3 regions of the Plantactinospora sp. DSM 117369 genome follow, and region 3 is predicted to be linked to each of the others. Evidence: riboswitches for the same ligand, from Rfam matches in the RefSeq annotation. Region 3 holds a riboswitch; each other region holds the start of a gene.

Region 1 (7,047 bases), 5.0 Mb from region 3:
GCTCGTCCGCGGTGACCGTCTGATGGCCGCCGTCGGCGGTGGGGGTGAACCGGTGGGTGGTGCGTTCGAGGTCGAACGGCATGACCTCGCGACCGCGTTCGGCGACCTCCGCCTGTCGCCGGGCGTCGGCGGGAGCGCCCTCGTCACGCCCCCGGTCGACGGCGAACAGTACGGCGGCGGCCACCGCGAGGGCAGCCAGCCCGGCGGTGCAGCCCAGCACGACCCGGCGGCGTCCCGGACGGTACGAAGTGGGGTCCGTGCTGGTCATCGGCTTGTCAGTGGTCATCGGCAGCCTCCGCGAGTCGTCGCACGGCGGCCAGGATCGCCGGCCGTTCGTCGGGTGGAATCCGGTCGAGCAGCGCGGTGAACCGGGCCTCCCGGGCGGCGGCGAGCCGGTCGGCCGCGCGGCAGCCCTGCGTGGTGAGGCTGAGCCAGACTCCCCGGCCGTCGCCGGCCGCCGGACGGGGGCAGTCAGCCCGGTGGTGCGGCCGGGTTCGTCCGGTCGAGGGCCGCCCGCAGCAGCGTGCCGGTCTGCTCGTCGAAGGCGACCAGCCGGATCGTCTCGACCACCGAGGGCGTGGACCGGAGCGTGTCGACCGCTATCCGCGCCGCCTGGTCGGCCGGAAACCCGTAGACCCCGGTGGCGATGGCCGGAAAGGCCACGCTGCGCGCGCCCACCTCGTCGGCGACCGCCAGACAGCGGCGGTAGCAGGAGGCGAGCACCTCGGCCTCGCCGTACCCGCCGCCCTCCCAGACCGGGCCGACGGTGTGGATGACGTGCCGGACCGGCGGGTCGAGGTCGAACGCCGGGGTCGCCACCGCCTCGCCGGGCGCGCAGGGGCCGATCGCCCCGCCCGCCTCGGCCAGTCGGGGCCCGGCCGCCCGGTGGATGGCACCGTCCACGCCACCGCCGCCGAGCAGCGACTCGTTGGCCGCGGTGACGATCGCGTCCACGCGCTCCCGGGTGATGTCGCCCCGGACGACTTCGATGACGGCCATCCGCCGATGATGCCAGCCGGCGCGCGACATGTCCGCCCAACGCGACCGCCCCGTCACCTGGCGGGCAGGTGACGGGGCGGTCGGGGTGGCTCGGGCCTACAGCATGGAGACGTGCACGTGGTCGGTGTGGTCACTCGGACCGCTGTAGGAACTCCAGCCCTCGTCCGGGAACCAAATCTCCTTGTACCAGATCACGTAGAGGATGCCGAGCCGGTCCGCGTTGCGGATCAGGAACGCGGCCAGGTCGTTGCCGTACTTCATCTGGTCGTCGTTGGCGGCCCGGCTGAAGCCGGAATTGCGCAGCGACCAGTCGCAGGCGCGGCCCTTCGGATGCTCGAACGGACCACCGGGCCGGAAGCAGCCGACGAACCTCTTGAAGCCCGCCCGGCGCACCTCGTTGTACATGTGCAGCGTCCGGGCGGTGATGCAGCCGCCGGTGGTCGGGTCGTCCCGGTTGCAGGGCAGCCCCGGGAAGCCGTCCGCCATCCCCGGCCCGGGCCGGGCGACCGGCGAGGTTGCCGCCACCAGACCCTTGTCGGGGCGCGAGTTGCCGCCCACCAGGGCGAGCGCCTTCTTCGCGTCCGACTGCTGCTTCTTGATGATCTTCTCTTGCGCGGCCTGCTTGGCGACCTCCTCGTCGATCGCCTTCTTGGCCGCGCCGACCTCGTCCCGCGCCGCGTTGAGCGCCCGGAGCTTGCTGTTGTTGAACAGGTTCAGCTCGTTGAGCGCCGAAGCCCGCTCCATGAACGAATCGGACGAGTCGGCAGAGCCGTTGCTCAGCAGCATCGCGATGGCGCTGAGCTTGCCGCTGCGGTAGGACTCGGCCGCGATCTCGCTCGCCTCCGGAGTGAGTGCCGCCAGCCGGGCCTCCGCCTGCTTCAACTGGTTGCCGAGCTGCTGCTGCCGTCGCTGGGACTTGGTGCGTTCGGCCTTCGCTTCGGCGAGCCGCTTACCTGCGCTGGCGAGCACGTCCCCGAGCACCGGCGAGTCGGCCTCTTCCTGAGGGGCCGGTTTCGGCGCGGGCGCCGCCGACGCCTCCGACGGAACCACGACCAGAGCTGCGGCGGTGAGCAGTGCCAGGGCAGTCGCCAGCCTTCGGCGTAGGGGTGCCCTCACATGTATCCCTTCCGTCGGCCGCCGACCGGGTTAGCTGACGGGTTCGGGATGGAAGTGGTCCCTACCGCTGTCGCGGATTCACCCCAGGGGTGCGTGGGTCCCCGGCTCGCCGTGTGGCGATTAGGCGGCGATCAGCGCCGGACCACGCGGTATCCGGCGGCTATGAACGGCAGACAGCATACCCGGTTTCACTTCCGGAATGGCAAGACCCGTTCGCGGCTAAAGGCGTTGCGAGACAACGACTATCAGTAATCACCGCGTGTCGGACGCATCGAAGGACGTGCTTTGCCCGCCATTATCGACTAGCTGCTGTCGGCTATTTACCAAGCGCGTTCCCACCCGTCCGACGTGCGGAAACACGTCCAGGTTGGTCGGTGGGTGATTCTCCGGTCACCGCCTGCGCCAGGGCGTTGTGCCGAACAGCACACCGGCCACGGTACCGGCCGAGAGGAGACCCGCTGTCACCGCGCCCCGGTGCTGGGACAGCCAGAGTTGCGGACTCCGTGCCCGGTACGGCGTGTCGAACGCGCCGTGTGCGCCCGGGTCCGCCCCGGTGCCGTCGTCGACCGGGTGCCAGAGGTTGGCCGGTCGGCTCCGGTCGGCTGGCTGCTCCGTCTGCTGGCCGGAGTACCCGGTCCGGGCCAGGTACCGGTCGAGCAGCCCGGGCAGGCACCGGTTGCCGAGGATGGTGCCGACGGTCGAGGCGCCCACCCAGTACTCCCGCCGGCCCGGCCGGTCGGCCGCGTACATGACGGCCCGGGCCGCCAACTCGGGCTGGTAGATCGGTGGTACCGGTCGGGCCCGGTTGCGCAGCCGGGACAGCACCCAGTCGAACTGCGGGGTGTTCAGCGCCGGCAGGTGCACCATGGTGAGCCGGACCGGGCTCCGGTCGTGCAGCAGTTCACAGCGCAGCGACTCGGTGAACCCGACGATGGCGTGCTTCGCGCCGCAGTACGCGGACTGCAGCGGGATCGACCGGTAGGCCAGTGCCGACCCGACCTGCACGATCGTGCCGGTCCCGCGCGGCAACATCCGGTCGAGCGCGGCCCGGGTGCCGTGGACGTACCCGAGATAGCAGACCTCGGTCACCCGCCGGAACTCCTCCGGCCCGATCTCCGTGAAGGGCGCGAACACCGAGGCCATGGCGTTGTTGACCCACAGGTCGATCGGCCCGAGTTCGCTGGTCACCCGGTCCGCCGCCGCCTCGATCTGGCGGTGGTCCGCCACGTCGGTCTCGATCGGCAGCGCCACACCCCCGGCCGCGCGGACGTCCTCGGCCGCGCCCCGCAAGCCGCTCCCGCCCCGGGCCAGCAGGGCGAGCCGCATCCCCCGGCGGGCCAGCAGCCGGGCCGTCGCCCGGCCGACCCCGGCACTCGCTCCGGTGATCACCGCTACCCGCGCCGCAGGTCGCCCGCGCATCCCGCTCCCCCGTCCCGAACCTCCCCGGATCGCCGGGCGCCGGCTACCCGGCCGAAGCTCCGGCAAACTCCGCCGATCGGGCAGGGCGGCACGGAACGCGGAAGGCGCCGGAGACCGGAGCAACCGGGGCAGGCCACCCGTCCGGGTGAGGATGAACACCGGCCGCGCGGGTAACCGCGTCCGCGATGGTGCGGCGGGTGGAGGAACGAGTGCGCGGACGCGCGGTACCGGCGACGACCGTCGGTGCCGCGCTGGCCGCCCAGGTGGTGCCGGCAGTGACGGTGCTGCCCGGAGTACGGCTGCGGTTCTTCCCCCGGCTGAGCGGGCGCGGCTCCCCCGGGCACGTCGCGCTCACCTTCGACGACGGCCCCGACCCGGCCTCCACCCCGCTCTTCGTCGAGACCCTGGCCGCGCACCAGACCCGCGCAACGTTCTTCCTGCTCGGGTCGATGCTGGCCCGGGCACCGGAGCTCGGCCTGGACCTCGCCGCCGCCGGGCACGAGGTGGCGGTGCACGGCTGGGCGCACCAGAACCTGCTGCTCCGCGGCCCGCACGCGACCTACCGCGACCTGGCCCGGACCCGCGAGCTGATCGGTGCGGTGACCGGCCGGGTACCCCGGTTCTTCCGCCCGCCGTACGGGGTGTTCAGCGCCGCCGCCCTGATGGCCGCGCGCCGGCTGGACCTGACCCCGGTGCTCTGGACCTGCTGGGGGCGGGACTGGACCCGGTCGGCGACCCGCTCCTCGGTACTCGACACGCTGCGCGGCGGGCTGGCCGGTGGCGGCACGGTGCTGCTGCACGACTCCGACTGCACCTCCGCGCCGGGTGCGTGGCGGGCCAGCCTCGCCGCGCTGCCGTACCTGCTGGAGGAGTGCCTCCGCCGGGGCTGGCGGGTCGGCCCGCTCGGCGAACACGGTTGATCCGGCGCCCGCGATCGCCTCCGGGACAGGGCGGCCCCGACCGGCGCGCCGAGTGCGACGCGCCCGGGGAGCGTGCTCAGCCCACCCGGTCGGTCACCTCACCGGGCACCGCCTCGGCGCGGCTGCCCGGTAGGGCCGGTACGGCCGGTACGGCGGTGCTGGCCGCCTGCCGCGCGCCGGCGAGCGGGTGCCGGGCCCGGGTCACCACGCCGGCGTGCGCCCGCCGCGCCGCCTGGAGCGCGGTGAAGAGCCCGTACGCCCCGCGACCCACCAGCCGGTGCTTGAGCCCAGCCGCGCCGCCCGGCGGCTGGTAGCCGGCCGGTGGCAGGTGGGCCCGGTACCGGGTGACGATCTCGGCGAAGAACTCGCGGCGGCGGCTCGGCGGCACCCGCCGGGGATGGCCGAGCACCTGCAACAGGTGCCAGATCATCCGCTGGAAGATCAGGTGTCGCAGCTCGGCCGGCACCGCCGGGTCGGCGTCCAGGCCGGCCAGGACACGGTCCCAGTGCGCGAAGACCTCGAAGTGCCGCTCGCTGACCGTAGCGGTGATCGCCCCCTCCGGGCGCTGCCGATAGGCGTAGCAGCACCGGTCCAGCAGGGTGATCCGCCGCGCGGCGAGCATCAGCGGGAAGCTGAACGAGACGTCCTCGTACCAGCCGGGGCCGAAGGTGAGACCCAGGTCGAGGAGGAACCGGCGCCGGATCACCTTGTTGCAGGTGATGTGCAGCACCGACAGCAGGGCCGGTCGCTCCCCCAGCGTGAACGTCTCCGGCACCGGACTCCCGGCGCCGACCTGGGAGAGCGACAGGTGCCGGGTCCCGCCGTTCGGGTAGTACCGGGTGTACGCGGTGACCAGCAGGTCGGGCCGGGTCCGGGTCAGCCGCTCGGCGACGGCACTGAGGCTTCCCTCGGGCAGCCAGTCGTCGCCGTCGACGAACCAGACGTACTCGCCGGTGGCCCGGGACAGGCCGGCGTTGCGGGCCGCCCCGAGCCCCTGGTTGCGGCCGAGGGTGACCACCACCAGCCGGGAGTCGCGTTCGGCGTACCGGGCCAGGATCGCCGCGCTGCCGTCGCTGGAACCGTCGTCCACCGCCACCAGCTCAAGGTCGCGGAAGGACGTGTCGAGAATGGAGTCCAGGCAGTCGGCCAGGTACTCCCGCACCTGGTAGACCGGGACTATCACGCTGAGCAGGGTCACCGTGGCAACCTCCGGTGGAGGACGGAGACCGAATAGTAGCGCCGAGTAATCGACCGCCACGCGCTCAGTAACTGTCGAGTGACCAAATTGTGATTTGTCGCTTCGATCAACACCTGTCCGGATCGGCCGGTGGACCGGACCGGCGGCCCCGGCCGGTCACCCGCACGGCCCCGCTCAGAGCCCCGCCACCCAGTTCCACAGGTCGACGACCCACTCGGTCTGGCGCAGGTACGCCACCCCGACCCCGGCCAGGAAGAGCCCGGTGACCAGGTGCGCGCCCCGGGCACTGCGGCGTACCCGGCCGAGCTGGCGCTCCCAGACCACCCGGCCGACCAGCCGGGCCAGCGCGAAGAGGCCGACCGCGACGAAGAGGGTCAGCACGAAGGTGACCACCGGACTGGTCAGGTCGCCCCGGGCCGAGATCGCCCAGATCCCCCAGCAGACGAAGGCGAAGAGGCCACCCAGCATGCTCCAGTGCCGTCCGATGCGCAGCTGCCGCCAGTGGTAACCCGGCGGGAGCTGCTGCCGCTCCTGCTCCGCCACCGGCCACCCGGTGCCGGTCGGCTCGTGCGGCGCCTCGGGCTCGGTACGCGGCCGCGGCACCCCGACCTGCGCCACACCCCGCCGGAAGCCCTCGGGCCCCGGCGGCATCCCCGGTCCCTCCGCACCGGGCGGCATCTCGACGGTCCGCTCGGCCCAGGGCTGCGTCTGGTCTGCCATCTGTCCTGTCCTCCCCATCGGCTCGGGCCCGGAACCCGTCCCAGTTCCGAGGGTAGCCAGCCGGTACACAGCGCGCCGAGCCAGCATCGACCGGTGCCGCCGCCTTCGGCCGGCACCCCATACCGCCCCCCGGCGAGCTTCCGATCCCGCGACCGGCATGGCACCGGCCGGTAGGGTCAGCACGTGACCGATCCGTGCGAGGTCCTCGGCCGGCTCGAACCTGCCGCTGAGGACGCCGACGAGCGGAGCGAGGAGGGGGCATGACCGAGCGGAGCGAGGGCATCAGCCAGCCCAGGCTCGCAGGTCATGACGCCGACGAGCGGAGCGAGGAGGGGACATGACCGAGCGGAGCGAGGGCATCAGCCAGCCCAGGCTCGCAGGTCATGACGCCGACGAGCGAAGCGAGGAGGAGGCATGACCGATCCGGAACGTCGGCGGCGGAGGCTGCGCCACGACCCGTCGAGCGGTGGCGGCGGCCAGCCCGGGGAGGGCCGTCGCGGCGGAGACCCGGGCATTGGGCCGGGAGCCGGGGACGACCGGGACGCGGAACGCGGCCTGCGCGGGCTGATCGGCTCGGGCGCCTCCCAGGTGAGTGTCGGGGCGGCGATGCGGGCCCGGGACGCGGCCCGGCCGACCGAGGCCGACCTCGCCGAGGCGGCCGAACGGCTGGTGCTG
Region 2 (7,047 bases), 4.6 Mb from region 3:
GCACAGCGCTGGCGAGATCGCCCTGGACCGGGCCACCGTGGCCGGCGCCGGTTTCGCGCTCGACGGCCCGGTGACCGTGCTGGACCGGGCCGGTACGGCGCACCGGCTGCGCCTGGTCGGCGTGCTGGACCTCGGGGTGAACCGGCTCTTCGGCGGCTCCGCCGTCGCCGCGCTGACCCCGGCCGACCTCGGCACGCTGACCGGTACCGCCGACTACGCCCAGGTGGTGGTCCGGGCCACCGAGGGCACCGACCTGGCCCGGCTGCGGGACCGGATCGCCGAGGCGGTCGGCCCGGGCACGCGCGCCCTGACCGGGGCGGCCCTGCGGGACCGGCTCGCCCGGCAGGCGGCCAAGTACGTCGACGGCTTCCTCGCCGTACTGCTCGGCTTCGGCCTGGTCTCGCTCACCGTCTCGGCGTTCGTCATCTACAACACCTTCGCCATGCTCGGCGCGCAGCGGGTCCGGGAGGTCAGCCTGCTCCGCTGCGTCGGCGCCTCCCGGGCGCAGGTGCGCGGCGCCGTACTCCTGGAGGCGGGCATCCTCGGCCTGCTCGCCTCGGTCGGCGGGCTGCTGGCCAGCCTGCTCGTCGGGTACGGGCTGATCCGGGGTCGTGAGCTGGTCGCCTCGGAGATCCCGCTGCACGCCCCGGTGGTGCGCTGGCCGACCGTGCTCGTCGCGCTCGGCTTCGGCACCCTGGTCACGGTGCTGGCCGCGCTGGTGCCGGCGGTGGAGGCGAGCCGGGTGGCGCCGCTGGCCGCACTGCGGTCCCGGGACGCCGTCGAGGCCGGCGGCGGCCGGCGCCGCCGTACCCGAATCGCCGTCGCGCTCGGCCTGGCCGGGGTCGGCGGGCTGGCCGTACTGGTCGGGCTGCCGCTGGCCTTTCCCGGGCTGCCGCTGGTGCTCGGCGGCGGCATGGTCGCCTTCCTCGGCGCGGTGGTGGCGGCCCCGCTGCTGGTCCCCCGGGCGGTCCGGCTGGTCGGCTGGCTGCCGGCCCGGGTCTTCGGGCCGGTGGTACGGCTGGCCGTGGCGAACGCCCGACGCAATCCCCGGCGGGCGGCGGCGACCAGCACGGCGCTGACCATCGGGGTGGCCCTGATGGCGATGTTCAGCGTGCTGCTGGCGACCGCCCGGGAGCAGGCCGGACGGGAGCTGGCCGAGAACTTCCCGGTGGACTTCGTACTCGACCGGGTCCGCACCGACGGCTCCCCGGCGGCGGTACGCGGCCCGCTGCCGCCCGGGCTGGCGCAGCGGCTCCGCCCCGATCCGGCGTTCGGCACCGTCGCCGAGGTACGCCTGGCCAACTCGCCGCTGGACGACCGGATCCGGGTCTGGGCGGTACCGCCCGAGCGACTGCACGGACCGATCCGCCCCGAGGTGACCGCCGGCAGCCTGGCCGGGCTGGCCCCGGGCACGGTGGCGGTGAGCCGGCAGCTCGCCGCCGACCGGGCCATCGGGGTCGGCGACCGGATCGCGCTCGGCCTCGGCCCACCGGGGCCGCTGACCGTGGTGGCGGTCTACGACGACAGCCCGGTCGACGGTGCCGCCCTGGTCCCCTGGGCGTCGTTCGTCGCCGCGTACGGCCCCGGGGAGCCGGACCGGCTGCTGGTCGACCTCGCTCCGGGGGTGTCGACGGCGGCCGGCAGGCAGGCGCTGGACGCGGCCCTGGCCGACCAACCGGCGGTCCGGGTACGCGGTCTCGCCGACCAGGCGGACGCGCTGTCCCGCACCCTCGACGAGCTGCTGGGGATCTTCGCGGCCCTGCTCGGCATGTCGGTGCTGATCGCCGTGCTGGGCATCGGCAACACGCTCGCGCTCTCGGTCGTCGAGCGCCGCCGGGAGTCGGCGACGGTCCGGGCGCTGGGCCTGTCCCGCCGGCAACTGGCGACCATGCTGCTGACCGAGGCGGGCCTGGCCGGTGCGGTCGGGGCACTGTCCGGGATCACTCTCGGGCTCGGCCTCGGCTGGACGGCGGCGATGGGCCTGATCAGCAGCTACGGGCACGGGCTGCCGGCCGTACCCGTCGGGCAGCTCGCCCTCTGCGCCGCGCTGGCCGCCTCGGCGGCGGTGCTGGCCAGCCTGCTGCCGGCCCGCCGGGCCGCCCGGGCCCCGATCGTCGCCACCCTCGGCGACGACGGGTGAGCCGGGCACGCCCGTCCGTCGTTCTCCGGTAGGGACGGGTCACCGTCGTTCTCCGGTAGGACGGGTCACCGATTCCGCACAGGACGGGTTCCCGCCGCCGCCCGCCCGGCAGTATCGACGGCGGGGGCGACGCGGCGGAAGGAGGGGGCGTTGGGGGCCGGGCACGACCACGGGGGGCAGTTGACCCGGGCGGCGGAACGGCACCGGGGACGGCTCTGGGCCGCCTTCGGGCTGCTCGCCGTCCTGATGGTGGTCGAGACGGTCGCCGCGCTGGTCACCGGCTCGCTCGCGCTGCTCTCCGACGCCGGGCACATGTTCACCGACGTGCTCGGGATCGGGATGGCGCTGGCCGCGATCACGGCGGCCCGGCGGGCGGCCGGCGACCCGCAGCGGACCTTCGGGCTCTACCGCCTGGAGGTGCTGGCCGCGCTGGCCAACGCGGTACTGCTGTTCGGGGTGGCGCTCTACGTGCTGGTCGAGGCGGTACGCCGGTTCGACGACCCGCCCCGGGTCGCGGCCGGCCCGATGCTGCTGGTGGCCGTGCTCGGCCTGCTGGCCAACGCCGCCGCGTTCGGCCTGCTCCGGGCCGGGGCGCGGGAGAGCATCAACGTGCGCGGCGCCTACCTCGAAGTGCTCGGGGACCTGCTCAACTCGGTAGGCGTGATCGTCGCCGCTGTGGTGATCATCCTGACCGGCTGGCGCTGGGCCGATCCGATCGTGGCCCTGGCGGTCGGGCTGCTCATCCTGCCCCGCACCTGGCGGCTCGGCCGGACCGCCGTACGCATCCTGGTGCAGGCCGCGCCCGAGCACCTCGACGTGGCCGCCGTACGCGCCCGGCTGGCCGGCGTACCCGGGGTCTGCGACGTACACGACCTGCACGTCTGGACCCTCACCTCCGGCATGGAGGTGGCCTCGGCGCACCTGAGGCTGGACAGCGACGCGGAGGTCGGTACCGTACTCGCCGCGGCCCGGTCGGCGTTGCGCGAGGACTTCCACATCTCGCACGCCACCCTCCAGGTCGAGCCGAACACCGCCCCCGGGGGCTGCGGGCCCACCGACTGGTGACCGGTCGCGACGCTGCGTCACAGCGCGGCCGGCCGGAAACTGTCGGAATTCCGCCTCAGCAGACGTCGAGGCTCACCGATAGTTAGCGGCATCTTAAGTTTCGACCCGGTGCTTGAGGTTTTTGTCCGGATACATCCTTGCGGAGTAGGAGAATTGCGAATCTAACTCCGGCAACGCCACGTATCCCCGGGCGGCAACTGCCGGTAGGCTCGGCTCCGGTCTCCGCCGGGCGGCGCCCTCCGGCGCCTGCGGAGGCCGTCGCCTAATCGCACACGCGAGCCGGGGAACCACGTACCAGGGGTGCATCCGCTCCAGCGGTAGGGATCTTCCGTCCCGAACCCGTCAGCTAACCCGGTCGGCGGCTGACGGAAGGACATTGTCATATGCCGTTCCTGGCACCCACCCGACAGGCTCCGGCGTCCGCGCGGAGAGCCACGAGACCGCCCCGGAAGGCCGCGACGACCGTGGCCGTCGCCCTGGGCATGGTCCTCGCGGCACTCGGCGGCGCACCCGCCGCCGCGGCACCGGAGTACGCGACCCCCGGGACGCTGGCCGCGGCACCCGGCGGGGACGACATCGACGGAGGCACCGACAGCCTGCGCGAGCAGCTCCAGGCCGCCAGCAAGGGCTACCTGACCGCCAAGAACAGGTTGGCCAACTCCGTCAAGCGGCAGAATGAACTGAACCAGCAGCTCGCCGCGCTGCGTACCGAGGTGGCGACCCGGAGCGAACGGGTCGCCGAGATGGCCGACATGGCGTACCGGACCGGTCGGCTCGGGCAGGTCTCCGCCCTGCTCAACAGCGGTTCTCCGACCAGCCTGGTGGACCGGGCCGCCGCACTCGACACCATCTCGGCGAACGAGAGCCGGGAGTTGCGCGGGTTGCGGGAGAGCCTGGACAAGGAGACCCAGGCCAAGGCGGCGCTCGACAAGGAGGTCGGCGAGCAGCGCAAGCAGGTCGAGGTGATGGAGACCCGCAAGAAGCAGGCCGAACGGGCCTTGGCGGCGGCGAACAACAGCGGCGGCGCCGGCTCGGGGATCAGCGGCAGCGGCGGCGGGTCGGCGCGACCGGCACCCCGCAATCCCGACGGCTCCTTCCCCGACGAGTCGTGCAGTCTCGACGACCCGACCACCAGCGGCTGCATCACCGCGCGGACGCTGCACGCGCTGAAGCAGGCCCAGGCGGCCGGCTTCACCCGGTTCGTCTCCTGCTTCCGCAGTGGTGGCAGCGGCGAGCATCCGAAGGGGCAGGCGTGCGACTTCGCCGCCCAGCGGAACGGGTTCGGCGGGGTGGCGACCGGCGGCGACCGGACGTACGGCAACAACCTGGCGGCGTACTTCGTGCGAAACGCCGATCGACTGGGCGTGCTGTACGTGATCTGGTTCAAGCAGATCTGGCTGCCGAGCAGCGGTTGGAAGACGTACAACGGGGGCAACGGTGACCCGTCCAGCGACCACACCAACCACGTGCACCTGTCGATGAACTGATCGACCGCACCTGAGGCACCGATCGCGGACCGCCGGCACCGCCCGCCACCCCTGGGCAGTGCCGGCGGTTCTCGGTTCGCACCCGGCCGGAACCCCGACCGGGTGCGCCGGTCAGCAGCCGATCCGGGTCGAGCCGAGCGCCACGTCGTCGAACCAGAGCGTGTCGGCGCCCTCGCCGTAGCTCTCCCAGCCCAGCCGCAGGTCGGTGAGGCTCGGCCGCCAGTTGGCCCGGTTGTACCACTGTCCGTCGACGTCGTGCGTGGGCGTACCGTCGGCGGTCAGCCCGGTCACCGCGGTCCCGTTGACCCAGGTGGAGAGCCGGCCCTGCGTGCCGTCCACCATGAACTCCAGGCAGGTCCACTGGTTGACCGGCAGCGGCGCGCTGAGCGCGACACCGTTCGGGCTCTGCTCCGGGAGGGTGGCGTCGTCCGAGGCCCGGTTCCACTGTAGGGCGGCGTTCTGGCCGCCCATCCGCAGGTCACGGTTGCCGTCGTTGGCGTCCCGCATGGCCAGGAAGGTCACGTGCGAGGTCGGCAGCGCGGTGGTGTGCCGGACCCAGAGCCGGGCGTAGCGGACCGCCCCGACGGCGCCGAGGTCCCGGGTGGAGCCGACGAAGACGTGGTTGCAGTAGCCGACGGCGCCGTTGATGCGTACCGACCGGGTGCCCTGGTGCGCGACCGAGGTGTCGATGCTGGCGGTGCCGCTGCCCGAGCAGTCCGGATAGCTGACGCTCCAGTCGCCGGAGGGCGCCGTGCCGGTCTGGTTCTCGAAGCCGTCGCAGAGCACCGCCGTACCGCAGCCGCTCGGTGGCGGGGTGACCGTCGGCGGGACGCTGGTGGGCGGAGTCGTCGGCGGCGCCGTCGTGGGCGGAGTGGTCGGCTCGGCACCGTTGCACGGCTCGCCGTTGAGGGTGACCCCGGTCGGTGCCGCCGAACTGGCGGCGTAGCTGCCCTGCACGCCGAACTCGGTGGAGCCACCGGCCGGCAGCGACCCGTTCCAGGCCACGTTCCGGGCGGTCACGGTCGCACCGGACTGGCTGACCTGGGCGTTCCAACTGTTGGTGATCCGCTGGTCGCCACCGTAGGTCCAGGTCACGGTCCAGCCGTTGACCGGGGTGTCCCCGGCGGTCACCCGGATTGCGGCGGTGAAGCCACCGGTCCACTGGTTGGCCGTGTAGTCGACCAGGCAGCCGGCGGCGGCCCGCGCGGTCGGCGTCAACCCGGTGCCGAGCACGGCGACGCTGCTCGCGGCGATCGCGGTCACCGTGGCCAGGGCCAGGGAGACGCGACGGTACGGTGCGGAGATCCGCATGGGAGTTCCTCTCGGACGACTGCCGGCCCCGTCGCCGCCTCTGGCGCGTGCCGGCAGTGCTGTTACGACGACGAGTGGCCGGCGCGCGCGGCGCGTACCGCCCTCGTTGGACTCCCGTGACCAGCTCCCATGATCATCGATCCACCACGACACCCCGGCCAGCCCGTACCGGTCGCGTGACGACGCCGACCAAGCTTAGAGACAACCATCGATACGAGCAACCGACGCGCTCGCCCGCCCGGCCGGGCTCCCCCGTCAACTCAGGCACTCCGGCCAGCGACAATGACCGAGTGACGATCGCGCGCTCGCTGCTGCTGTTCCTGCTCGCCGCCGTCGCCGAGATCGGCGGGGCGTGGCTGGTCTGGCAGGGCGTACGCGAGAATCGGGGCCTGCTCTTCGTCGCCGCCGGCATGCTGGCACTGGCCGGGTACGGCTTCGTGGCGGCGTTCCAGCCCGATCCGCACTTCGGTCGGGTGCTCGCCGCGTACGGGGGCGTCTTCGTGGCCGGCTCGCTCGGCTGGGCCGTACTGGTGGACCGGTTCCGCCCGGACCGCTACGACCTGGCCGGCGCCGCCGTCTGCCTCGTCGGGGTAGCCATCATCATGTACGCCCCCCGCGGCTGACCCACCCTCGGCGTTTCACGATCAGCGAGCCCGCACCGGGTCGATCGGTCGATCGCCTTCCGGGCGGTCGCGCGCCGGGACGCGACCGCCCGTACGTCGAGTTGCGTACCCGGGCCGTCCACATCCGCACGACGCCACGGCGCGGTTCCGCCGGCACCATCACTGGCATGACGCTCTCTCCGCCCTGGCGAAAAGCCCTCCTCACCCTGCACGTGGTCACCGCGGTCGGCTGGTTGGGGGTCGACGTGGTGCTGCTGACCCTCGGCGTGGCCGGGGCGCGCGGCTCCGACCCGGACGTGGTCTATCCGGTGATGGCCCTGGTCGGGCAGGCCGTCTTCGTGCCGCTGAGCGTGCTCGCCTGGCTGGTCGGCGTCGCCAGCGCGCTGCTCACGCCCTGGGGCCTGGTCAGGCACCGGTGGGT
Region 3 (7,047 bases):
GCGGTCAGCGCGCACCAGCCGGACGGCGACCGCTCCGGAGGTATCGGCATTCGACAGTTCCAGTCAGTGAGGATCGGCAATGGCACCTGACCCGGCGACGAAGCCGGACGCCGGCCCGGCCGTAGGCCCTCGCCCCGACGTCCGGGCGCCCTGGCGCCCGACCCGGACCGTGGCGGTGGTGCTGGCCGGGGGCACCGGGACCCGGGTCGGACTCGGCATTCCCAAGCAGCTCCTCAAGATCGCCGGCAAGCCGATCCTCGAACACACCATCACGGTCTTCGAGTCCGCGCCCGAGATCGACGAGATCATCGTGCTGATGGCACCCGGTTTCCTGGGCGAGGCGCGGCAGATTGTGGACAAGGCCCGCTTCCGCAAGGTCAGTCAGGTGATCGAGGGCGGTGACACCCGCAACGCCACCACCCGGCTGGCGCTGGCCGCGATCGGGCCGGACGACTGCAACGTCCTCTTCCACGACGCGGTCCGGCCGCTGCTGAGCCCCCGGATCGTCCGGGAGTGCGTCAACGCGCTCTGGACGCACTCCGCCGTCGACGTGGCGATCCCGTCCGCCGACACGATCATCCAGGTGGACGACGACGACTGCATCACCGACATCCCGGTACGGTCCCGGCTGCGCCGGGGGCAGACGCCGCAGGCGTTCCGGTCCAGCACCATCCGGGCCGCGTACGCGCTGGCCGCGCAGGACCCGGAGTTCAGCGCCACCGACGACTGCGGGGTGGTACTGCGCTACCTGCCCGAGGTGCCGATCAAGGTCATCGAGGGCTCGGACGAGAACATCAAGGTGACCCACCCGGTCGACGTACACCTGGCGGACAAGCTCTTCCAGCTCGCCGCCGCCCAGGCGCCCCGGCTGCGCGACGAGCGGGCGTACGTCGAGGAGTTGAGCGGCCGCACGGTGGTGGTCTTCGGCGGCAGCGAGGGCATCGGCGCGCGGCTGGCCGAGGTCGCCCGGAGCTACGGCGCGGACGTCTTCCCGGTCAGCCGGTCGAGCACCGGCACCCACGTGGAGCGGGGCGAGGACGTCGCCGCCGCGTTGCGTGGTGCGTTCGAGGCGACGGGCCGGATCGACCACGTGGTGGTGACCGCCGGGGTGCTCCGGATGGGTGCGCTCGCCGAGATGGACGAGGCGACCATCGCGCAGATGCTCCAGGTCAACCTGGTCGCCCCGGTGGACATCGCCCGGCAGGCGCTGCCCTACCTGCGGCAGACCCGGGGCCAACTGCTGCTCTACACCTCCAGCTCCTACACCCGGGGCCGGGCCCGGTACGCCCTCTACTCCGCCACCAAGGCCGCCGTGGTCAACCTCACCCAGGCGCTCGCGGACGAGTGGTCCGAGTTCGGCGTACGGGTGAACTGCGTCAACCCGGAACGGACCGCGACCCCGATGCGGACCCGGGCGTTCGGGGAGGAGCCGGAGCACACCCTGCTGGCGGCCGACACGGTGGCCCGGGTCTCACTGGACGTGCTGCTCTCCGGGCTGACCGGCCAGGTGGTCGACGTCCGCCGCTCCCCCGGCGACCCGGCCGCCGAGCCCACCACCGGCCAGCCCACCGAGCCGAACGGGCAGCCGGGCGAGCGGAACGGCACCGCTCCGGACGGGCAGCCGGGCGAGCCGAGCGGCACCGCTCCGGACGGTTCGGGCCAGGACCCCGGGCTCGGCCGGATCGGCCGGCAACGCTCCACCGAACTGGTGCCGCCGCCCCGGGTCGGCACCGCCTAGCCAGGCCCCGCACGTCGGGGCACCATCCGGCGATCCGCCTCACGGAAGGAAGCGCATGCGTGGCGATCTGGTCAGGAAACTGACCGTCCGGTGTCTGAGTGCCGGCCTGGCCGTGCTGTCCTTCCTGGTCCTCGCCCTCACCTCGGCCGAGCTGCCGGGCCTCGCCCTGGCGGTGGCCGGTGCGGTCGCGGTCTGGCTGGAGCGCCGGATCAACCCGCGCGCCGACCTGGTCGCCGAGCCGGTTCTGCTGATCGCCGGGGTCCTGGTCGGATACGCCCACCAGGTGCCGGAGGCCCGGCTGAACTGGGTGGCGCTGGCGCTCACCGGAGCGGCTCTGCTCGGGCTGACCCTGGCCGAGCGGCCGCTGCGGGACGCCGCCGAGCTGGAGGTCCGCTCGGCCAACCTCGGCGTACGGTCGTCGCCACTGCTGGTCGCCGACCGGCTCGGCCCGGCGGTGCTGGTCCTACTGGTCGCACTCGCCGGCAGCGCGGCGCTGACCCTGCCGGTCTGGCCCGTCCTGGTACTCACCGTGCTGGTCGGCGCGGCCGCAGCGATCGGTGCGGTCGGGCCGATCGCGCTGCGCCGGCTGCGGCCCTCCGGCGGGCAGAGTGCGGTCACCCAAGCGCTCCGCCGGCACCGGCCGGAGTTCCTGCTCTACTTCTCCGCGCCGCCCGGCTCGGAATACCAGGTCATGATGTGGCTGCCGTACCTGGAGCGGATCGGCCGGCCGTTCATGGTGCTGCTGCGGGAGCCGAACTTCCTGCCGACGATCTCGGCCGCGACCACGGCGCCGGTGGTGGTCTGCCCGACGCCGCGCTCGATCGACGAGGCGATCGTGCCGAGCCTGCGGGTGGCGTTCTACGTCAACCACGGCGCCAAGAACAGCCACTGCATCCGGTTCGCGCACCTCACGCACATCCAGTTGCACCACGGCGACAGTGACAAGGCGCCGAGCGCCAACCCGGTCTCCGCGATCTTCGACCGGATCTTCGTGGCCGGACAGGCGGCGATCGACCGGTACGCCCGCAACGGTGTGACGATTCCCCGGGAGAAGTTCGCCATCGTCGGCCGGCCACAGGTGGAGTCGATCGCGGTCAGTCGGGAGCCGATCCGGGACCGGGCCGACAAGGTGGTGCTCTACACGCCGACCTGGACCGGGCACAACGCCGACGTCGACCACTGCTCGCTGCCGGTCGGCGAGACCCTGGTCCGCCGGCTGCTGGACCGGGGCGTGACGGTGATCCTGCGGGCCCACCCCTACACCTCGCAGAATCCCGCGTCGGCCCGGCAGCTCGCCCGGATCGAGCAGCTCCTCGCCGAGCACCGGGCCAGCACGGGACGGCGGCACGTCTTCGGCGCCGAGGCGGCGAAGAAGATGAGCCTGGTCGACTGCGTCAACGCCTCCGACGCGCTGGTCTCGGACGTCTCTGCGGTGATCTCCGACTACCTCTACTCCGGCAAGCCGTACGCGGTCACCGACCGGGTCGGCGAGGGTGACCGGTTCGTCGCGGGGTTCCCGCTGGCCGGCTCGGGCTACGTGCTGGACTCGCAGATGTCCAATCTGGACGACGTACTGGACCGGCTGCTGGACAGCGATCCGCTGGCCGAGACCCGGTGGCGGACCCGTACCCGCTATCTCGGCGACTTCCCGGAGCAGCGGTACGCCGACGGGTTCCTCGACGAGGCCCGCCGGCAGTTGGACGGCGCCGCCACGCGGTCCGTGCCGTCGCCGCGCCCCGCGCCGGTCTCCTGAGCACGGTCGGCGGCTGTGCCATGATGCGCCGGTGACGATGATCAGGACCAGCCACGACCGGAACGAGTTGGCCGGCCTGCTGCGCCGCGACCCCCACCTGCACGCGTACGAGCTCGGCGACCTCGACGACTTCTACTGGCCGTACACCACCTGGTACCGGCGCGACGATGCGGTGGCGCTGCTCTACCAGGGTGGACCCACTCCGGTGCTGCTGGCGCTGCACCGCTCTCCGGCGGTGCTCACCGAACTGCTCACCGGCCTCCTCCCGCTGCTGCCCCGGCACTTCGAGGCGCACCTCTCCCCCGGTGGCGCGGCGGTGCTGGCCCGGGAGTACTCGGTCAGGTCGCGCGGGGCGCACCTGAAGATGGCGCTCACCGACCCGGACCGGCTGGCCCGGGTGGCGCCCGGCGGCGAGGTGCTCACCGAGGCCGACGTACCGGAACTGACCGCGTTCTACCGGGCGGCGTATCCGGGCAACTGGTTCGACCCCCGGATGGTCGAGACCGGCCACTACGTGGGGATGCGCCGGGGCGGCGAACTGGTCGCCGTCGCCGGGGTGCACGTCTGGTCGCCGCGATACCGGGTCGGCGCGCTGGGCAACGTGGCGACGGCTCCGGCGTACCGGGGGCAGGGGCTGGCCAGCACGGTGGTGGCGACGCTCTGCCGGCGGCTGCTGGAGACCGTCGACACGGTGGCGCTGAACGTCGTCGCGGAGAACACCGCCGCGTACAAGCTGTACGACCGGCTCGGCTTCACCCCGGTCGCCGAGTACACCGAGTACGTCGTCGGCGAGCCGGCACCCGCACCCGGCGCGGACGACCGTCCTCTTTGAACCCGGTCACCACCACGTCCTCCGGGGAGGCGCCGCACCGGCCCGAACCGGTCCGACCCTTGTCAACGGTCGGCACCCCGGGCACCATGTCAACGTTCTCGAAAGCCGCCAGTCCGCCAGGCGTGGCGGACCTGCTCTCCGCCCGGTCCGTACGCCTGCCGTCCACCCCTTGCTTTCGCCAGCCGATCTGTCGCCGAGGAGGCGCCGGTGCTTGAGGAGTTCATGGGCATTCCCGCCCACCCCTTCCTGGTCCATGCCGCGGTGGTGTTCGTGCCACTGCTCGCGTTGGCCGCGGTCGGGTACGCGTTCGTTCCGTTCGTCCGACCGCACCTGCGCTGGGTGCTGGGACTGCTCGCGGTCGCCACCCCGCTGGCCGCGCTGATGGCCAAGCTCTCCGGTGACCGGTTCCTCGCCCGGCTGGAGTCGCGTAACCGGGTCAGCCCGGAGTACGTGCCGCGGCTGGCGGAGCACCAGGACCTCGGCACCAACACCCTGTACGCGACGATCGCGCTCGGGGTGCTGACCCTGGCGCTGGTCTTCCTGGTCAAGCCCCGGGCCACCGCCGCACCGGTGACCGCCGGGACCGAGGGGAGCGGCGGGGACGGCCCGGCCGCCGCTGCCGCCAAGGGGTCGCCGGTGCTGACCCTGGTGCTCGGGGTGCTGTCCCTGGCGGCGGCCGGGATCACCCTGTACTACGTGTTCCGCACCGGCGACACGGGCGCCCAGGCGGTGTGGCAGGGCCAGTGATTCCCGCCTGAGCACGGGCACGCACGGCCGACGACACGACGACGCCGGCCCGCTCCACACCCCCGGTCGGCACGGGTCGTCCGGGTGGGTGGGTCGGGCCGGCGTCTCGTCGGGCCGGCGTCTCGTCGGTACTACCGGCGGGCGGGGCGGGTCAGGACGAGTAGCCCCGGGTGGCTGCCCAGTTCGCCAGGTCGATGGTGGTCATCCAGTAGTTGCTGTCCTCGCCCGGGATGGCCGGGTCGGCGATCTTCACCGTACGGCCGTCGTCGCGGTAGCCGACCACGGTCAGGTAGTGCCCGCCGGGGTAGCTGTGCCAGCCGCCGTCGAGGTCGGTTGCCGAGCCGGCGATGTTGACGACCACGGCGTACCCGCTGGTGACGGCGTGCACGACGTCCGCCTGGAGCCGGTCCATCTGCGCCGGGGTGGCCGCACCGCCGGGAATGGCGGTGGTGCGGTAGAAGTCGGTCCCGGTGATCTTGTTGAGCACCCGGGTGGTGTCCTCGGCCGAGTTGGTGCCGCTCATCGTGGTGCCGAGGTCGGCGGCGACGGCGTCCTGGCTCGGCTGCTTGTCCCGGACGGTCAGCGCGATCCGGGTGGCGGCCGGGCCGCAGTACCAGCCGTTGATCTGGGCCTGGAACTGGTAGTCCAGCAGCTTCGACTCCGGCGGCGCCGGTGGCTTCCTCGGGGTGCTGGCCGGGGCCGCCTTCGCCGCCTTGGTGGCCGGCGCGGTGGTCGCCGGCTGCGCCGGGGTCGCCGGGGCGGTGGTCTCCGGGGCGGTGGTCTCCGGGGCGGTGGTGACGGCCGCTCCGGCCTGCCCCGCCGCCGGGATGCCGAGTTCGGCGACGGCGACGGTCGAGGTCTCCGGGGCCTCGGCCGAGCCGGTCGAGGTCAGGACGACCCCGGTGGACGCGGCAGCGGCGAGCACCGCGGCCGAGGCGAGCGCGAGCCGGTTGCGCCGGCCCGACATGGCGGTCCGGAACCGCCCGTTAATTGCGTGCTTCAACGTTATCCTCCAGGGGAAATGCGCGTCACCGCTACCGGGGGGCAAGGAATGACGCGGCGTTTCAGTCGCTGCCGGAATGTGACGCGAAATCGCACGGAATCGCACGGGACGAAATCGTCCGAGAGAGGCCCGCCGACGAATTCGGCGGAACGGGCCGACGGTACGGACGGACCGACGGTTGCGCCGGCCGGTGGGAGCGCCGCTATCGGCGTACCGGCGGAATCAGCGCCACCACGATCCGTCGCGACCGGCCGGCGGCCTCACCGGGACCGCGACCAGTTGGCCGGCGGACCCGGCAGCGCCCGCGCGTCGACGACTTCCGCGTCACAGACCGCTATCGGGCCAGGTTCAGGTGCCGGCCTGGGGTCGGTCGGTCCGGGTTGGGGCGGTCCGGGACGGTCGCGGCGACCGGGAGCGGAGCCGCGACGCAGCGAGGGAACTGGGGGGACGGGCCGGGGCCCGGGTGGTGCGGCACGAACAGCTACTCCTTCCGACACCGCCTACCGGGTTAGCTGACGGATTCGGGCGGGAAGGCCGCCCTACCACGGGCCAGCGGCTCGCGGATTCACCCCAGATAACTGTGGGTCCCCGGATCGTTACAGAACGACTCGGCGGGTCTGCTCCGGTGTCACCCAGATGGCGACCAAGGGGCCGGACCAGACCCGCCGAGATTACTGGCCGCCTTCCACCGTTGCCAACCCCACTGAACAGCGAAAACAGCGATTGCGAGCGCGATCGGGACGACCGGCGACCGGGCCCGGGGCGGTGGACGGTCGCACAGATAAACCGGCATGATCATGTACGCGTACGGTATGACGGAAATGACCGGCTTGACGCGGTGGTCCGAGCATGGGACGAGGACTCCAGGAGGCTCCTTCCGATGACAACGGTGCACGAAGCGACCTACGACCTGCTCCGTTCCCTCGGCCTCACCACCCTCTTCGGCAACCCCGGCTCCACCGAGGAGCCATTCC

The links. Region 3 has a riboswitch for cyclic di-AMP ahead of ACSMXO_RS14870 (C39 family peptidase). Riboswitches for the same ligand answer to the same signal wherever they lie in the genome.
Region 1: linked by a shared signal. The riboswitch ahead of ACSMXO_RS35680 (coiled-coil domain-containing protein) and the one ahead of ACSMXO_RS14870 (C39 family peptidase) in region 3 are both predicted to bind cyclic di-AMP.
Region 2: linked by a shared signal. The riboswitch ahead of ACSMXO_RS34040 (coiled-coil domain-containing protein) and the one ahead of ACSMXO_RS14870 (C39 family peptidase) in region 3 are both predicted to bind cyclic di-AMP.

Annotation. Positions count from the first base shown of each region.
Region 1 is NZ_CM132446.1:8,364,026-8,371,072, forward strand. It holds gene ACSMXO_RS35670 (hypothetical protein) at 1-286, opposite strand, end outside; gene ACSMXO_RS35675 (O-acetyl-ADP-ribose deacetylase) at 472-999, opposite strand; gene ACSMXO_RS35680 (coiled-coil domain-containing protein) at 1,096-2,115, opposite strand; cyclic di-AMP (ydaO/yuaA leader) riboswitch at 2,119-2,252, opposite strand; gene ACSMXO_RS35685 (SDR family oxidoreductase) at 2,506-3,534, opposite strand; gene ACSMXO_RS35690 (polysaccharide deacetylase family protein) at 3,744-4,454, shown strand; gene ACSMXO_RS35695 (glycosyltransferase) at 4,531-5,652, opposite strand; gene ACSMXO_RS35700 (hypothetical protein) at 5,827-6,372, opposite strand; gene ACSMXO_RS35705 (hypothetical protein) at 6,787-7,047, shown strand, end outside.
Region 2 is NZ_CM132446.1:7,995,693-8,002,739, forward strand. It holds gene ACSMXO_RS34030 (ABC transporter permease) at 1-2,140, shown strand, start outside; gene ACSMXO_RS34035 (cation diffusion facilitator family transporter) at 2,291-3,205, shown strand; cyclic di-AMP (ydaO/yuaA leader) riboswitch at 3,455-3,582, shown strand; gene ACSMXO_RS34040 (coiled-coil domain-containing protein) at 3,589-4,692, shown strand; gene ACSMXO_RS34045 (cellulose binding domain-containing protein) at 4,804-6,003, opposite strand; gene ACSMXO_RS34050 (YnfA family protein) at 6,294-6,626, shown strand; gene ACSMXO_RS34055 (hypothetical protein) at 6,794-7,047, shown strand, end outside.
Region 3 is NZ_CM132446.1:3,371,481-3,378,527, reverse strand. It holds partial or broken gene ACSMXO_RS14890 (D-ribitol-5-phosphate cytidylyltransferase) at 80-1,528, shown strand; gene ACSMXO_RS14885 (CDP-glycerol glycerophosphotransferase family protein) at 1,794-3,491, shown strand; gene ACSMXO_RS14880 (GNAT family N-acetyltransferase) at 3,529-4,323, shown strand; gene ACSMXO_RS14875 (hypothetical protein) at 4,531-5,070, shown strand; gene ACSMXO_RS14870 (C39 family peptidase) at 5,222-6,073, opposite strand; cyclic di-AMP (ydaO/yuaA leader) riboswitch at 6,556-6,697, opposite strand; gene mdlC (benzoylformate decarboxylase) at 6,954-7,047, shown strand, end outside.